DNA from 2 places in the Comamonas sp. F1-6 genome. Region 2 is predicted to be linked to the other one. Evidence: predicted binding sites of a transcription regulator. Region 2 holds the regulator's gene; the other holds the start of a gene.
What was found. Region 2 encodes NrdR, which represses ribonucleotide reductase genes. Its sites were predicted from a motif close to CACNANATNTNGTG; they were not measured.
Positions count from the first base shown of each region.

Region 1: AAIL66_RS21730 (ribonucleoside-diphosphate reductase subunit alpha) is a predicted target of NrdR. The motif match lies at 5,002-5,015, and genes of this name have one in related genera.

Region 1 covers NZ_JBCPWN010000029.1:2,437-10,141, reverse strand. The annotation lists gene ccsA (cytochrome c biogenesis protein CcsA) at 1-445, shown strand, start outside; gene AAIL66_RS21750 (PP0621 family protein) at 442-687, shown strand; gene AAIL66_RS21745 (ATP-binding protein) at 692-2,497, shown strand; gene AAIL66_RS21740 (sigma-54 dependent transcriptional regulator) at 2,545-4,011, shown strand; gene ampD (1,6-anhydro-N-acetylmuramyl-L-alanine amidase AmpD) at 4,004-4,633, shown strand; gene AAIL66_RS21730 (ribonucleoside-diphosphate reductase subunit alpha) at 5,139-7,705, shown strand, end outside.
Region 2 covers NZ_JBCPWN010000034.1:14,384-22,088, reverse strand. The annotation lists gene AAIL66_RS22935 (lytic transglycosylase domain-containing protein) at 1-278, shown strand, start outside; ZMP/ZTP riboswitch at 394-548, shown strand; gene glyA (serine hydroxymethyltransferase) at 584-1,831, shown strand; gene nrdR (transcriptional regulator NrdR) at 1,853-2,329, shown strand; gene AAIL66_RS22920 (bifunctional metallophosphatase/5'-nucleotidase) at 2,474-4,309, opposite strand; gene aroC (chorismate synthase) at 4,360-5,457, opposite strand; gene AAIL66_RS22910 (hypothetical protein) at 5,634-5,870, shown strand; gene AAIL66_RS22905 (CBS domain-containing protein) at 5,952-6,404, opposite strand; gene AAIL66_RS22900 (O-acetylhomoserine aminocarboxypropyltransferase) at 6,658-7,705, shown strand, end outside.

The DNA.
Region 1 (7,705 bases), on a different contig from region 2:
CTCGCCCTGGCTGCCGCTGCATCTGGCTCTGGGTATTGCTTCCTACGGCCTGTTTGCCGCAGCCGTCGTTCATGGCGCGCTGATGAGCCATGCCGAGCGGCAGATGCGCCAGGGCGGCGACCATGACAGCGGACTGCCGCTGCTGACGCTGGAGCGGCTGACCTTCCGTTTTGTCGGAGCGGGCTTTGTGCTGCTGACCGCCACACTGGCCGCAGGCTGGCTGTTTGGCGAGCAGCTCTACGGCAAGGCCTGGGTGTGGAATCACAAATCCATTTTCTCCCTGCTGTCCTGGCTGGCATTTGCCGTGCTGCTGTTCGGCCGCAAGCGATTCGGCTGGCGCGGCCAGAGCGCCGTACGTGTTCTTTATATCGGCGCCATCTTTTTGCTGCTGGCCTATGCCGGCTCGCGGTTTGTGATTGAAGTCCTGCTGGAGCGCGCAGCATGAAGTATTTGCTGGTCCTGCTGGTCGTGGTGGTGGCTGTCGGAATCTGGCGCAGCAAACGCCGCGCTGAAGTGGCCGATCAGACCAGGCCTGCCAGCACCCCCAAGCAGGCACAGACCATGGTAGCTTGTGCTCACTGCGGCCTTCACCTGCCGCAAGCAGATGCTGTCAACGACGCCTCGGGCAAGATCTTCTGCAGCGCGGAACACCGCCGCCTGGCCCAGCAAGACACTGCCCGCCACTGACCGCATGGTGAACTCCGCCTCGCCCTGGCAGCACACCGCCATCCCGCTCGATGAAGCCATCAGCCGGCGCGCGGACGCCAGTCTCAACGCCCCGTTCGTGCGCCTGTGGCAGGCCTTCCTCAGCGGCCGCGTGCTTCTGGCGCTGGCCCTGGTGCTGCTGCAGACGCTGAATCTGCAGCTGCAGAACATCAGCTCTCCCCTGGCCTGGCTGATCTGCTTCACCTATCTGACGCTGACCGTCGTGCTGCGCCTGGCTGCCGGACGTCATTTGCCGGCGCCTCGCGCAGCCCTGCAATGGCTGCCCGTGATCGGCGTCGACATTGCGGTGATCTTTCTGCTGCAGATCTTTCAGGTCGGCTCGCTCAACTACACCGCGCTGCTGGCCATTCCCGTCCTGATCTCCTCGGCGCTGGGCGGACTGATGCTGGCCTTTGGCACCACGGCCAGCATCACGCTGCTGACGCTGGCCTATACCTTCTGGCAATACCATGGCGGGCTCAACGACGGCGCCCAGTCTTACTACCAGACGGCTTTTTCCTGCGCCGGCTATTTCTGCGTGGCCTATCTCACGCACGAGCTGGCCAAGCGTGTCCGGCGCGAGCGTTCCCAGGCCCTGTTCAACCGCTTGCGCACCCAGACCCAGGAGCAGGTCAACAGCCTGGTGATCAACCACTTCTCCGACGGCGTGCTGGTGGTCGACTCGAGCTTGCTGGTTCTGCAGGCCAACCCAGCTGCCTTGCAGCTGCTGGGCCTGCCCATAGATCACCCCCAGCCTTTTTCCCTGCAGGCCCACAGCTGGTGGGAGCCGCTGGCGCATTCAACACAAGCCAGCTTTGCCCATGCCCGCCCGCTGTCCGCCACGATTCACCTGCAGGCCCATGAACGACACGGCGCCACGGGCATGCATGTGCGCACACGCATCACCGAAGTTTCGGCGCCCTATCTGGACGAGGGTCCGCAGGCGCAAGCCAGCCATTCGCTTTGCGTCATGTTTCTTCACGACCTGCGCGAAATGGAAGCGCAGCTGCGCACAGAAAAGCTGGCCTCCATGGGCCGTATGTCGGCTGCCGTGGCCCATGAAATACGCAACCCGCTGGCCGCCATCACTCAGGCCAATGCGCTGCTGGCCGAAGACCTGGCGAGCCAGCCCGGCCCCCAACAGCTATGCCGGATCGTGGGGCAGAACGCCGACCGACTGGCCCGCATCGCCGAAGAAATCCTCAACCTGGCACGCGTGCAGCAGGGCGCAGAAACCCATCAGGGCCAGTCGCTGCCGCTGGACACCCTGCTGGCCCAGATCAGCCATGAATGGCGCATACAGGCCGCTCCGCCGCGCCAGCTTCTGCTGCGGCTCAATGCAACGGCCCGCCACATCTTGTTCGATGAAGAGCATCTGCGCCGCGTGCTGATCAACTTGCTGGACAATGCCCAGCGCCACCGCAGCCATGCCGGCAATGAGGCGGGCCTGCAGTTGATCAGCGGCCACGGCCCCTTGAACGGTCAGATCCAGGGTCTCGCACCGCAGGACGACACCTGCTGGTTCATGGTCTGGAGTGATGGGGCACCGCTGGAGTCCAGCGTCGAGCGCCATCTGTTCGAGCCGTTCTTCTCCTCCCAAAGCCGCTCCAGCGGCCTCGGACTCTATATATGCCGTGAACTGTGCCAGCGCTACGATGCCTCCATCAGCTATCAACGCCTGGCTCGCAGCACACCGCAAGGCGAGGTGAACGGCAATGCCTTTATCGTGACTCTGCGCAGCGGCCCTTCATCCCTCGCGAGCCACTCCCTGTTTGACTCGATCATGGTGTAAGCCCAGTGACATCATCGCCTCACTCATCCGCAGCGGCCAGCATTCTCGTGGTCGATGATGAACCGGATCTGCGCACGCTCTACGAGCTGACCTTGCTGCGGGAAGGCTACCGCGTGGAAACCGCGGGCTCGGTCCAGGAAGGCATGACTCAGTTGCAAGGCCGCAATTTCGATGTCTTGATTACCGATATGCGCCTGCCCGACGGGATCGGCATGGAGCTGCTGCTGCAGCTGCGCGATCAGTCGCGCAGCGAGCGCTGCATCGTCATGACGGCCTACGGCTCTGCCGAAAACGCCGTCGAGGCCCTGCGCGCGGGTGCGTTCGACTATCTGACCAAGCCCGTGGACCTGCGCCAGTTCCGTCAGGTCGTGGCCTCGGCCGTGCAAGGCATTGGCGCGGTGCCCAAGCCCGGCAACCCGCAGACCAGCGACAGCTCGGCCGCCAGCGGCACTGGTGCGGGAACGCCAGCTGGCGCCCTGGAGGCTCTGGTTGGCAGGTCTCAGGCCATGCAACTGGTCAAGCAGCGCATTGCCAAGGTCGCCAAAGGCATGGCTCCCGTGCTGATCCACGGTGAATCCGGCACGGGCAAGGAACTGGTGGCACGCGCCCTCCACGGCTGCAGCCAGCGGGCCGGCGGCCCCATGGTCGCGGTCAACTGCGGCGCCATCCCGGAAAGCCTGCTCGAAGCCGAGTTCTTCGGTGCCCGCAAGGGCTCCTACACCGGTGCCACGCAGGACAGGCCCGGCTACTTCCAGGCCGCACAGGGCGGCACCTTGTTTCTCGATGAAATCGGCGACCTGCCCCTGGCCATGCAGGCCAAGCTGCTGCGCGCCATTCAGGAGCGCAAGATTCGTCCACTGGGCAGCACCCAGGAAGAAGCCGTCGATGTGCGCATCGTCAGCGCCACCCACCGCGATCTGGGAGCGGAAGTGCAGGCAGGCAATTTCCGCCAGGACCTGTTCTACCGCCTCAACGTCATCGAAATCGAGCTGCCCGCGCTGCGCGAGCGCCGTGAAGACCTGGGCCAGCTATGCCAGGCTTTGCTGCAAAAGCTGGCCCGCGAATCCGGACTGGCTACGCCGGAGCTGGACGACATCAGCCTGAGCCAGATAGCCCGGCTCCCGCTGCCTGGCAATGTGCGCGAGCTGGAGAACGTGCTGCACCGCGCCATTGCACTGGGCGAGGAAGGCCCGCTGCGTCTGCCCGAATCCGGCGTGCCGGCCGAGTGCGCTGGTGTGGCGGTAGCGGCCTCCTCGGGCGCTTGGGCATCGAGCGCACCGCCGCCGCAAACTCAGCACGCAGGCAGTCCGGCCATGCTGCCGGAGGATCTGCAAGGCTGGCTTGATGAGCAGGAGCGCAGCATCCTGGTCAGAGCGCTGCAGGACAACGGCTTCAACCGCACAGCCACGGCGGCCAGACTGGGCATCAGCCTGCGCCAGATTCGCTACCGCATCGACCGTCTGGGCATAGACCTGCCGGCCGAAGGCAGCAAACACCAGAGCGACAATGTCTGATTCCACGCCCCTTTCCTCCTCCCTGACCCAGCCCTGGCAGGCCGGCTGGTATGGTGCGGCGCGTCAGCTGAGATCTCCCAATTTCGGCCCTCGCCCCGAGGATGCGCAGATCGATCTCGTCGTCATCCACTCCATCAGCCTGCCTCCGGGCCAGTACGGCACAGGCGCGGTGCAGCAACTGTTCACCAATCAGCTGGACTGGGACGCCCACCCCTATTACCAGGGCATTCGCGGCCTCGAAGTCTCGTCACATTTCTTTATCACGCGTCAGGGCGAGATCTGGCAGTTCGTCAGCTGCGACGACCGCGCCTGGCATGCCGGTGTCAGTCAGTGGCGCGGGCGCGAGCGCTGCAACGACGACTCCATCGGCATCGAACTCGAAGGCCTGGAAGGCCTGAGCTTTGAAGCTCCGCAGTACCAGGCCCTGCAGCAGCTTTGCATGGCTATCGCGGCGCACTATCCGGTGCGCTACATCGCCGGACACGAGCACATCGCGCCTGGGCGCAAGCAGGACCCCGGACCCGGTTTCGACTGGCAGCGGCTGCAGCAGCAGCTGGCCAGCACAGACGGCACGCGCAGCTGGGAATTCCCCCCCAATCCTGCAGCCTCAGGCGCAGCCTGAAATTTTCATAGCACCTACCGCCTTTCAGCACTCGATTTCATACATATTCGCAGCTGAAATCTTTTATTCGCAGGCGCCATGTGCTCCTCATTTTGAGAATCCCAATCATCCATCGTTGCGGGGCGTCGAAACGGCATGTCAATGGCGCGCGCGCAACAACTGTCGCCTGCATCAAACACGCAAATTTTTTACATATTTCCGGCCCGATCTGCCGCCGCGCGCAACCGCGCCACAGGCCTTTATTCATGCGGGATGAAGTCATTTTTGCGGCTGTCAAGCGGCGCTTGAAATGCCAGATTCAGTAGTTTCATCAGGTCGCTCGGATTTAAGCGAGATACACTACCGGTAGTGTTTTGAAGAGCCTCAGACCCCATATCTAGTGTTTACAAGTTGTGCACACCCTGTGCAAACCATGTGTAAACCGAGGCGCCGAATCGTGTTTTTGATGGCCTGCCCACAGTGCAGGCCTTTGTCTGCCTATCCACATACTGACTCAGAGGAACTTATGCAAGAAGCGTTGAACTCACTGCCTTCTGCCGCGCCTGCCGGCGCAGCCAATTCTTCCTCCCCCAATGACAGCTATCAGATCATCCGCCGCAGCGGCGATGTGGTGGCTTTCGCGCCCCAGAAGATTGCCGTGGCCCTGACCAAGGCTTTCCTGGCTGTGCGCGGCGCGCAGGGCGCGGCGTCTGCCAGCGTGCGCGACACCGTCAACGAACTGACCGAAGGCGTGGTGCGCGCACTGGTGCGCTCGCGTCCCGATGGCGGCACCTTCCATATTGAAGATGTGCAGGACCAGGTCGAGCTGGGCCTGATGCGCGCCGGCCACCAGGACGTGGCCCGCGCCTATGTGCTGTACCGCGAGCGCCGCAACCAGGAACGTGCCGAGCAGAAGAAGGCCGCCGAAGTGGCCGCCGCTGCCGCCGCCAAGCCCGTGCTGCATGTGACCGACAACGGCCAGCGCGTGCCCCTGGACCAGGAGCGCCTGGAGGCTCTGATCGTCGCTTCCTGCCGCAATCTGAATGCCGACATCCAGTCCGCGCCCATCGTGGCCGAGACCCTGCGCAATCTGTACGACGGCGTGCCTCTGGCCGAGGTCTACAAGGCGTCCATCCTGGCCGCCCGTACGCTGATTGAAAAAGACCCCGACTACACCTACGTCACCGCCCGCCTGCTGCTGCACACCATCGTGCGCGAAGTCATGGGCCGCGACGTGCAGCCCGCAGAAATGCAGGCCGCCTATGCCGACTACTTCCCCGGCTTTGTGCAAAAGGGCGTGGACAACGAGCTGCTCAACCCCGAGCTGCTGAGCTACGACCTGCCCCGTCTGGCCAAGGCCCTGAAGGCCGAGCGCGACGAACAGTTCGACTACCTCGGTCTGCAGACCCTGTACGACCGCTACTTCCTGCACGTGCGCAAGACCCGCATCGAGCTGCCCCAGTCCTTCTTCATGCGCGTGGCCATGGGCCTGGCGCTGAACGAGCCCGACCGCAATGCACGTGCCATCGAGTTCTACGAGCTGCTGTCGTCCTTCGACTTCATGTCGTCCACCCCGACGCTGTTCAACAGCGGCACGCTGCGCTCGCAACTGTCGTCCTGCTACCTGACCACCGTGCCCGACGACCTGGACGGCATCTACGAATCCATCAAGGAAAACGCTCTGCTGTCCAAGTTTGCCGGCGGCCTAGGCAATGACTGGACCCGTGTGCGTGCCCTGGGCTCGCGCATCAAGGGCACCAACGGCGAATCGCAAGGCGTGGTTCCCTTCCTCAAGGTGGTCAACGACACGGCCGTCGCCGTGAACCAGGGCGGCAAGCGCAAGGGCGCAGTCTGCACCTATCTGGAATCCTGGCACCTGGACATCGAAGAATTCCTGGAGCTGCGCAAGAACACCGGCGACGACCGCCGCCGCACCCACGACATGAACACGGCGAACTGGATTCCCGACCTGTTCATGAAGCGCGTGATGGAAAAAGGCCAGTGGACCCTGTTCTCGCCCGCCGACGCTCCCGATCTGCACGATCTGTACGGCGAAGCCTTCGAGAAGGCCTACACCGCCTATGAAGCCAAGACCGACAGCGGCGAGCTCAAGCTGTTCAAGCGCGTGCCTGCCGTGGACCTGTGGCGCAAGATGCTCTCGATGCTGTTCGAGACCGGCCATCCCTGGATCACCTTCAAGGACCCCTGCAACATCCGCTCGCCCCAGCAGCACGTGGGTGTGGTGCACTCGTCCAATTTGTGCACCGAGATCACGCTCAACACCAGCGACACCGAAACTGCGGTCTGCAACCTGGGTTCCGTGAACCTGGTCCAGCACATCAAGGACGGCAAGATCGACCACGACAAGCTGCGCAAGACCGTGAACACGGCCATGCGCATGCTGGACAACGTGATCGACATCAACTACTACGCCGTGCAAAAGGCCAAGGACTCCAATCTGCGCCACCGCCCCGTGGGCATGGGCCTGATGGGTTTCCAGGACGCGCTGTATGAAATGCGCACCGCCTACGCCAGCCAGGGCGCCGTCGAGTTCGCCGACGAAGCCATGGAAGCCATCTGCTACTACGCTTACTGGGCGTCGACCGAGCTGTCCAAGGAACGCGGCACCTACTCCACCTTCAAGGGATCGCTGTGGGATCAGGGCATCCTGCCTCCCGACACCCTGAAGCTACTGGAAAAGGCCCGCGGCGGCTATGTGGAAGTGGACCGCTCCGCCAAGCTGGACTGGGATGCCCTGCGCGCCAAGATCGCCCAGGACGGCATGCGCAACTCCAACTGCGTGGCCATTGCGCCCACCGCCACCATCTCCAACATCGTGGGTGTGGATGCCTCGATCGAGCCTTCGTTCGGCAACCTGTCCGTGAAGTCCAATCTGTCTGGCGAATTCACCGTCATCAACCAGTACCTGGTGCGCGACCTCAAGCGCTTGGGCCTGTGGGACGACGTGATGGTCATGGACCTCAAGCATTTCGACGGCTCGCTGCGCGCCATCGACCGCGTGCCGCAAGAGATCAAGAACCTCTACGCCACCGCGTTCGAAGTCTCGCCCGAATGGCTGGTGGAAGCCGCCTC
Region 2 (7,705 bases):
ACGCTGCCTTCGACCCAGTGACCAATCTCAAGGTCGGCGTCAAGGTGCTCAAGGAATGCATTGCCCGTGCCGGCTCCATCGAGGGTGGCCTGCGCTATTACGTGGGTGCAGCCAATCTTCCTTCGGACGGCGGCTATGCGGCCAAGGTGCTTGCCGAACACCAGCGTCTGCGCCAGGGCGTGGGCCTGCAGGCCAGCCCGCTGATGACGGCCAAGTCCGACGAAGCCACCAAGGTCTCTCACGCTCAGCAAGTGGCACTGGCCAACTCCAACCTCTAAGCGACAGACCCCTGCATTTCTCAAGCTGGCTCCGGCCAGCTTTTTTTATGCCCCGGCCAGGTCCTGCGGGAAAAACGGGCATAGGTTCTTCAGCCATGCCAGCTCAGCTACACTAGCGGGTGTACGCAACTGGCGATAGGCGCAGAATTTTCTGCCGCTGACGTGGAATCCGGCAGACTGCAAGGTCTGTGAACCACCGGGGAGCGTACCGCCCAGGGTCGCAGCGACTGCAACCTGCAAGCGTTTCAGCCGTTCGCCTGGGCAGCCCTTGGCCTCAAGGGAATTTCTAAGTTCACAGGACTGCCATGTTTCAACGCACCGATACCGTCGCGAAAGTCGACCCCGAACTGTTTGCAGCTATTGAAGCTGAAAACCATCGCCAGCAAGAGCACATCGAGCTGATCGCCAGCGAGAACTACTGCTCGCCCGCAGTGATGGAAGCCCAGGGCTCCCAGCTGACCAACAAGTACGCCGAAGGCTATCCCGGCAAGCGCTACTACGGTGGCTGCGAGCATGTGGACGTGGTCGAACAGCTGGCCATTGACCGCATCAAGCAGATCTTTGGCGCCGAAGCCGCCAACGTGCAACCCAATTCCGGCTCTCAGGCCAACCAGGCTGTGCTGATGGCTTTCGCCAAGCCAGGCGACACCATTCTGGGCATGAGCCTGGCCGAAGGCGGTCACCTGACCCACGGCATGGCGCTGAACATGTCCGGCAAATGGTTCAAGGCCGTCTCCTACGGTCTGAATGCCGACGAAGCCATCGACTACGACAAGCTCGAAGAGCTGGCCCGCGAGCACAAGCCCCGCATCATCGTGGCTGGCGCTTCCGCCTATGCCCTGCGCATCGACTTCGAGCGCTTCGCCAAGATCGCCAAGGAAGTCGGCGCCATCTTCTGGGTGGACATGGCCCACTATGCCGGCCTGATTGCCGCAGGCGTGTACCCCAACCCCGTGCCCCATGCCGACGTGGTCACCACCACCACCCACAAGAGCCTGCGTGGCCCCCGTGGCGGCGTGATCCTGATGAAGGCCGAGCACGAGAAGGCCATCAACAGCGCCATCTTCCCCGGCCTGCAAGGCGGCCCCCTGATGCATGTCATCGCCGGCAAGGCCGTGGCATTCAAGGAAGCCCTGACTCCCGAGTTCAAGGCCTACCAGGAACAGGTCGTGAAGAATGCCAAGGTGTTTGCCGAAACGCTGACCGAGCGCGGTCTGCGCATCGTCTCCGGCCGCACCGAAAGCCACGTGATGCTGGTGGACCTGCGCGCCAAGGGCATTACCGGCAAGGCTGCCGAAGCGGCCCTGGGTCTGGCTCACATCACCGTGAACAAGAACGCCATCCCCAATGACCCCGAAAAGCCTTTCGTGACCAGCGGCATCCGTATCGGCACGCCCGCCATGACCACCCGTGGTTTCGGCGAGGAAGAAGCCCGCATCACCGCCAATCTGGTGGCCGATGTGCTGGACAAGCCCGAAGACGAAGCCAATCTGGCTGCCGTGCGCGCCAAGGTGGCCGAGCTGACCGCCAAGTTCCCTGTCTACAGCAAGTAATTCCAGCTGCGCTGATCTGTCATGAAGTGCCCCTTCTGCAACCATCCGGACACGCAGGTTGTTGAGACCCGCGAGTCCGAGGACGGGGGCTTCATCCGCCGCCGCCGCCGCTGCGGGGGCTGCGACAAGCGCTTCACGACCTACGAGCGCCCCGAGGTCAGCTTTCCCACCGTGGTCAAGAGAGACGGCCGCCGTATCGAATACGAGCGCGCCAAGCTGCAAGGCTCTTTTCAGATCGCGCTGCGCAAGCGTCCCGTGAGCACCGAACTCATAGATGCCGCCATAGAGCGCATTGAGGACAGGCTGCTCAATCTGGGCCAACGTGAAATCGATTCCAGCCGCCTCGGCGAGTTGGTGATGGATGAACTCAAGGGCTTGGACAAGGTCGGCTATATCCGCTTTGCCAGCGTCTACCGCAGCTTCGAGGATGTGGACGACTTCAAGAACATCATGGATGAGGTTCGCAGCCCCAAGGCCAAGGCCGCCAAAAAGCCCTAGCCCTGACCGTCGTGCCTTGCCATGCCAAAAGCCACCCTTGGGTGGCTTTTGTTTTACGCGCTTGATGGCAGGCATAAGCTATGAACTAATGAGCATCTAGCGCCTGATCTAAAAGGAAATCAGACAAGTTTTTATCTGATCTCCTTAATGAACACGCGTAACACGCTCCTTCAAAGGTAGCGCCATCGGCCCGCTGCGGCTTTGTTCGTGTACATGCTCCGCCAGTGCATCCAGATCCAGCATGCCGCCCACCACGTCGATGCCTTGCGTGAAAATGCTGAAATTGTCGCCGCCACTGCCCAGGTAGCTCTGCAGTCCCACGCGGTAGCGCTGTGACATCTTGAGCAACCGGCCGTTGAGGCGCAGCTCGCTCACGCGCCGGCCCGCGGGCAGGCGACGGTCAAAGCGGTAGCTGAAGCCCTCGGAGACCTGCAGGATGCGTGGCGCATTCACGGTGTTGCTGCCGCTGTCGAATTGCTGCTCCAGCGCCTGGCGAATCTGCTCGCCCGTCAGACTCATCACCATCAGCGTATTGCCGAACGGCTGAACGCTGAACAACTGTCCATAAGTCACGCTGCCGTCGGCCGCGGGCAGCAGGTCGGCGCGCACACCGCCGGGGTTCACAAAGGCCAGCTGTGCCCCGCCCGCGGCGACATCGCGCGTGGCCGCAAGTATGGCGTCGGCCACGATGCGCCCCATCACGCTTTCGCCATTGGCTTGCGGCACGCGGCTGACAGGCCCGGCCAGCTGCCCTGCAACGGCCTCGGCCAGCGGCCGCGCCGCAGCCTTGTAGCGCGCCACCAGCGTCGCAACGGGGGCATCTGCGTCAAAGACGGGGAATTCGGGCTGCAGGCTCACCAGACCGGCAGGGCTGCGATAGGCCTCACCCTGCACGATATGCTGGTGCGCCGATTTGCGGCTCACGCGGGCGGTGCGCGCATCCACCGTGAGCCGGATTTCGGTCAGCAGCGTGCCGTACTGACCCGCGCTGGTCAGCAAGAACGGCTTGCGGGCATTCACCCTGGCGTAATCGCACACATAGGAGCGGTGGGTATGACCGGAGATCACCACATCGACCTCGCCAGAGAGCTGCTCCAGAATCGGCACGATGGCGCCAGACAGCCCTTGGCAGCTATCGTCCTGCAGGCCCGAAGTGGTGGCCCCTCCCTCATGGATCAGCACCACGATCACATCGGCGCCCTGCGCCCTCAGCTGCGGGATCAGCGCATTCGCTGTCTGCGCCTCGTCGGCAAACGTCAGCCCCTCGACCCCGCGGGGGCGCACCATATGCGGCGTGTTCCTGAGTGTCATGCCGATGAAGCCCACGCCTATGCGCAGACCGTCTTGCTCGAAGAACTTCAGCCCGGTCGCCGGAAACAGCGGCCGGCCGTCTTCACGCAGCGTATTGGCCGCGAGAAACGGGAACTCCGCTCCCTTGAAGGGCTGGCTGATCTGGCATGGCTGCTTGCTGGTGAACTTCTCGCAGCCCCCATGCTGCATGCGCAGCAGCTCGGCCACGCCCTGGTCGTATTCGTGATTGCCGGTGGCCGCAAAGTCCACCCGCATGAGGTTGAGAACTTCTATCGTCGGCTCATCGAGAAACAGTGCAGAGACCATGGGCGAGGCCCCTATCATGTCCCCGGCTGTGACCAGCGCCACATGGCGGCTGGCCTGGCGACGCTGGGCGATGGCCCGGGCCATATAGGCCACGCCGCCGGCGGGCACGGCAACGTTCTGTCCCTGCGCGTTCTGGGCCGTCACGGCCAGTCTGGGCGGCTCCAGATGGCCGTGCAGGTCATTGAAGCCCAGCACGGTGATCTCCATGCTGGCAGGCCTTGTCACACCACCGCTGCATGCGCTCAAGCCCAATGCGAGCAGCGTAGCGCAGAGAGGAGCGGAGACCTTGCGAAAAGCACAACGCCAGCCTGGCGACAGGGCGCGAGACTGGCGTTGATCCGGTTTTTTGTCAGTTGCAACCATCAGACTCTCCTGAGTCAGAGGTTTTAACGCACAAAAAGGTCTGGGTGATGTCAGCTGGCCGAGGCAGGAATCGGAGCCAGGCCAGAATCCACATCGGCATTCTGCGCACGGTGACGCAGCGCATGGTCCATCACCACCAGCGCCAGCAGCGCCTCGGCAATCGGCGCAGCGCGGATACCCACGCAGGGGTCGTGGCGCCCCTTGGTGATGACTTCGGTGCTCTGGCCGTGCACATCAATGGACTCACGCGGCGTGATGATGGAGCTGGTGGGCTTGATGCCGATACGCACTTCCAGATCCTGGCCGGTGCTGATGCCGCCCACGATGCCGCCCGCGTTATTGCTGCGGAAACCCTCGGGGCTCAGCGAATCGCCATGCGTGGTGCCACGCTGGGCCACGCTGTCAAAGCCTGCGCCGATCTCCACGGCCTTGACGGCGTTCAGACCCATCATGGCGTAGGCGATGTCGGCGTCCAGGCGGTCATACAGGGGCTGGCCCAGGCCGACCGGCATATTGCTGGCGTTCACACGCAGCGCCGCGCCGCAGGAATCGCCGCTCTTGCGCAGCTGCTCCATGTATTCCTCGAAGCGGCTCACATCGGCCACAGGCGCGAAAAAGGGATTGTGCGGCACATGCTCCCAGCTCTCGAAACCTATGGACAGCTCGCCTATCTGGGTCATGCAGGCGCGGAACTCGGTGCCGAACTTTTCCTTGAGCCATTTCTTGGCCACGGCACCCGCTGCCACCGTGGGCGCTGTCAGGCGTGCCGAGGAGCGACCGCCGCCGCGCGGATCACGGATGCCGTACTTCTGGAAATAGGCATAGTCGGCATGACCGGGACGAAAGCTCTGCGCGATATTGGAGTAATCCTTGCTGCGCTGATCGGTGTTGCGGATCAGCAGCGCAATCGGCGTGCCCGTGGTCTTGCCTTCGTAGACGCCGGAGAGAATCTCCACGGCATCGGGCTCGTTGCGCTGGGTGACGAACTTGCTGGTGCCGGGGCGACGTCGATCCAGATCATGCTGGATGTCCGCCTCGCTCAAGGCCATGCCCGGAGGGCAGCCGTCAATCACACAGCCAATGGCCGGGCCGTGGGACTCACCGAAATTGGTGACCGTGAAAATTGTGCCGAAGGTATTGCCGCTCATAGGCTGCCGATTATCGTTGAAGTGATGATTGACGGCTGCACACTGTCCTGCCTAAAGTCTTTTCACCATGCTCAAACTTGCGTTTATTCTGGCCTCGGCCCTGGTGTCCGTAGTGATCGGCGGCGTCGGCGGTCTGCTGTTCTTCGAATTTGCACCGTCGCGCTGCGCGGGCCAGTATGCCTGCGTCCGTAGTGATCGGCGGCGTCGGCGGTCTGCTGTTCTTCGAATTTGCACCGTCGCGCTGCGCGGGCCAGTATGCCTGCGGCTACGGCAAGGCCGTGATCGGCATGATGGTGGGCCTGGGTGTCGCCTTGCTGTGCTTTGTGGGGCTGCTGCTCAAGGGTCTGCGCAAGGCAAAGTCGCCAACAACTGTATTGCAGAGTCCGCACAGCCCAGCCGACCGACAGCCATAAGGCAGCGCTGCGTCGCCTGCAGAGCACATCAGGCTGGACATGAAAAACCCCGCCTCGGCGGGGTCTGCAGCAAAAGCTGGCTTATTCGGCACCCTGGCGCTCGCCTTCGGGCCAGTCGCGGATATAGGCCTTGAGCATGCGGTTCTCGAAGTTCTGGCTGTCCACCACGGCCTTGGCCACGTCGTACAGCGAGATCACGCCCATCAGCATGCGCTTGTCCATCACGGGCATGTAGCGCGCATGGCGGTCCAGCATCATGCGGCGCACCTCGTCCATATCGGTTTCCATGGTGCAGGTCATGGGCGCGTCGTCCATGGCGCCGCGCACGGAGATGTTCTCCACGCCGCCGGTCTTCACAAAGCCCTGGATCACTTCGCGGAAGGTGAGCATGCCCACCACATCGCCGTGATCCATCACGACCAGCGAGCCAATGTCCTTCTCCGACATCACCTGCACCGCCGCGGCCAGGCTTTCGTCGGGCGACACCGTGTACAGGGTATTGCCTTTGACGCGCAGGATGTCACTAACTTTCATTGCTGTTCTCCGAATCTGTTTGGCACGCTGTGGCAGCTTTTGTCCTGCATGTGTCAGCACATGCGGCATCGCTTTGCACAGAATGCAGGTGCGTGCACAAATATAGCCCACAATGGCTTGCATTGAGAAAAACTAAATCAATGACGAAACATATGAATTTCCACATATTCATTCGTCTATCCGACCAAATCTATATTTGATTGCGTGCTCGATCACACATTGCGTCGATCAAAACCAGCCATGGAGACAAAACATGCCCGGCTACTCTGACCCCGGCTTTGACACCCTGAGCCTGCATGCAGGCGCCCAGCCCGACCCCGCCACCGGCGCACGTGCCGTACCCATCCATCTGACGACGTCCTTTGTCTTCGAATCCAGCGACCACGCGGCCAGCCTGTTCAATCTGGAGCGCCCCGGCCACGTCTACAGCCGCATCTCCAATCCCACCAACGCGGTGCTCGAGCAACGCGTCTCGGCCCTGGAAGGCGGCGTGGGCGCAATTGCCGTGGCCAGCGGCCAGGCGGCGCTGCACCTGTCGATTGCCACGCTGATGGGCGCGGGCAGCCATATCGTGGCCAGCACGGCCCTGTATGGCGGCTCGCAGAACCTGCTGCACTACACGCTGGCGCGCTTCGGCATAGAGACTACCTTCGTCAAGCCAGGCGACATCGATGGCTGGAAGGCTGCGGTGCGCCCCAACACCAAGCTGTTCTTTGGTGAGACCGTGGGCAACCCCGGCCTGGATGTGCTGGACATTCCCACGGTCAGCCAGATCGCCCACGAAGCCGGCGTGCCGCTGCTGGTGGACTCGACGCTGACCTCGCCCTGGCTGATCAAGCCTTTCGAGCATGGCGCGGACATCGTCTATCACTCGGCCACCAAGTTCCTGTCCGGCCACGGCACGGTGATCGGCGGCATCGTCGTCGATGGCGGCAGCTTCGACTGGGAAAAATCGGGGCGCTTTCCCGAGCTGACCCAGCCCTATGACGGCTTTCACAACATGGTGTTCAGCGAGGAGTCCACCACGGGTGCATTTTTGCTGCGCGCTCGCCGCGAAGGCCTGCGTGACTTCGGCGCCTGCATGAGCCCGCACAGCGCCTGGCTGATCCTGCAAGGCATAGAGACTCTGCCGCTGCGCATGGAGCGCCATATGCGCAACACCGAAAAAGTGGTGCAGTTCCTCGCCAGCCACCCGCTGGTCAGCCGCGTGGGCCACCCCATGCTGGAGACCCACCCCTCGCACGCCCTGGCCAGGAAGCTGCTGCCGCGCGGCGCCGGCTCGGTATTCAGCTTTGACATTG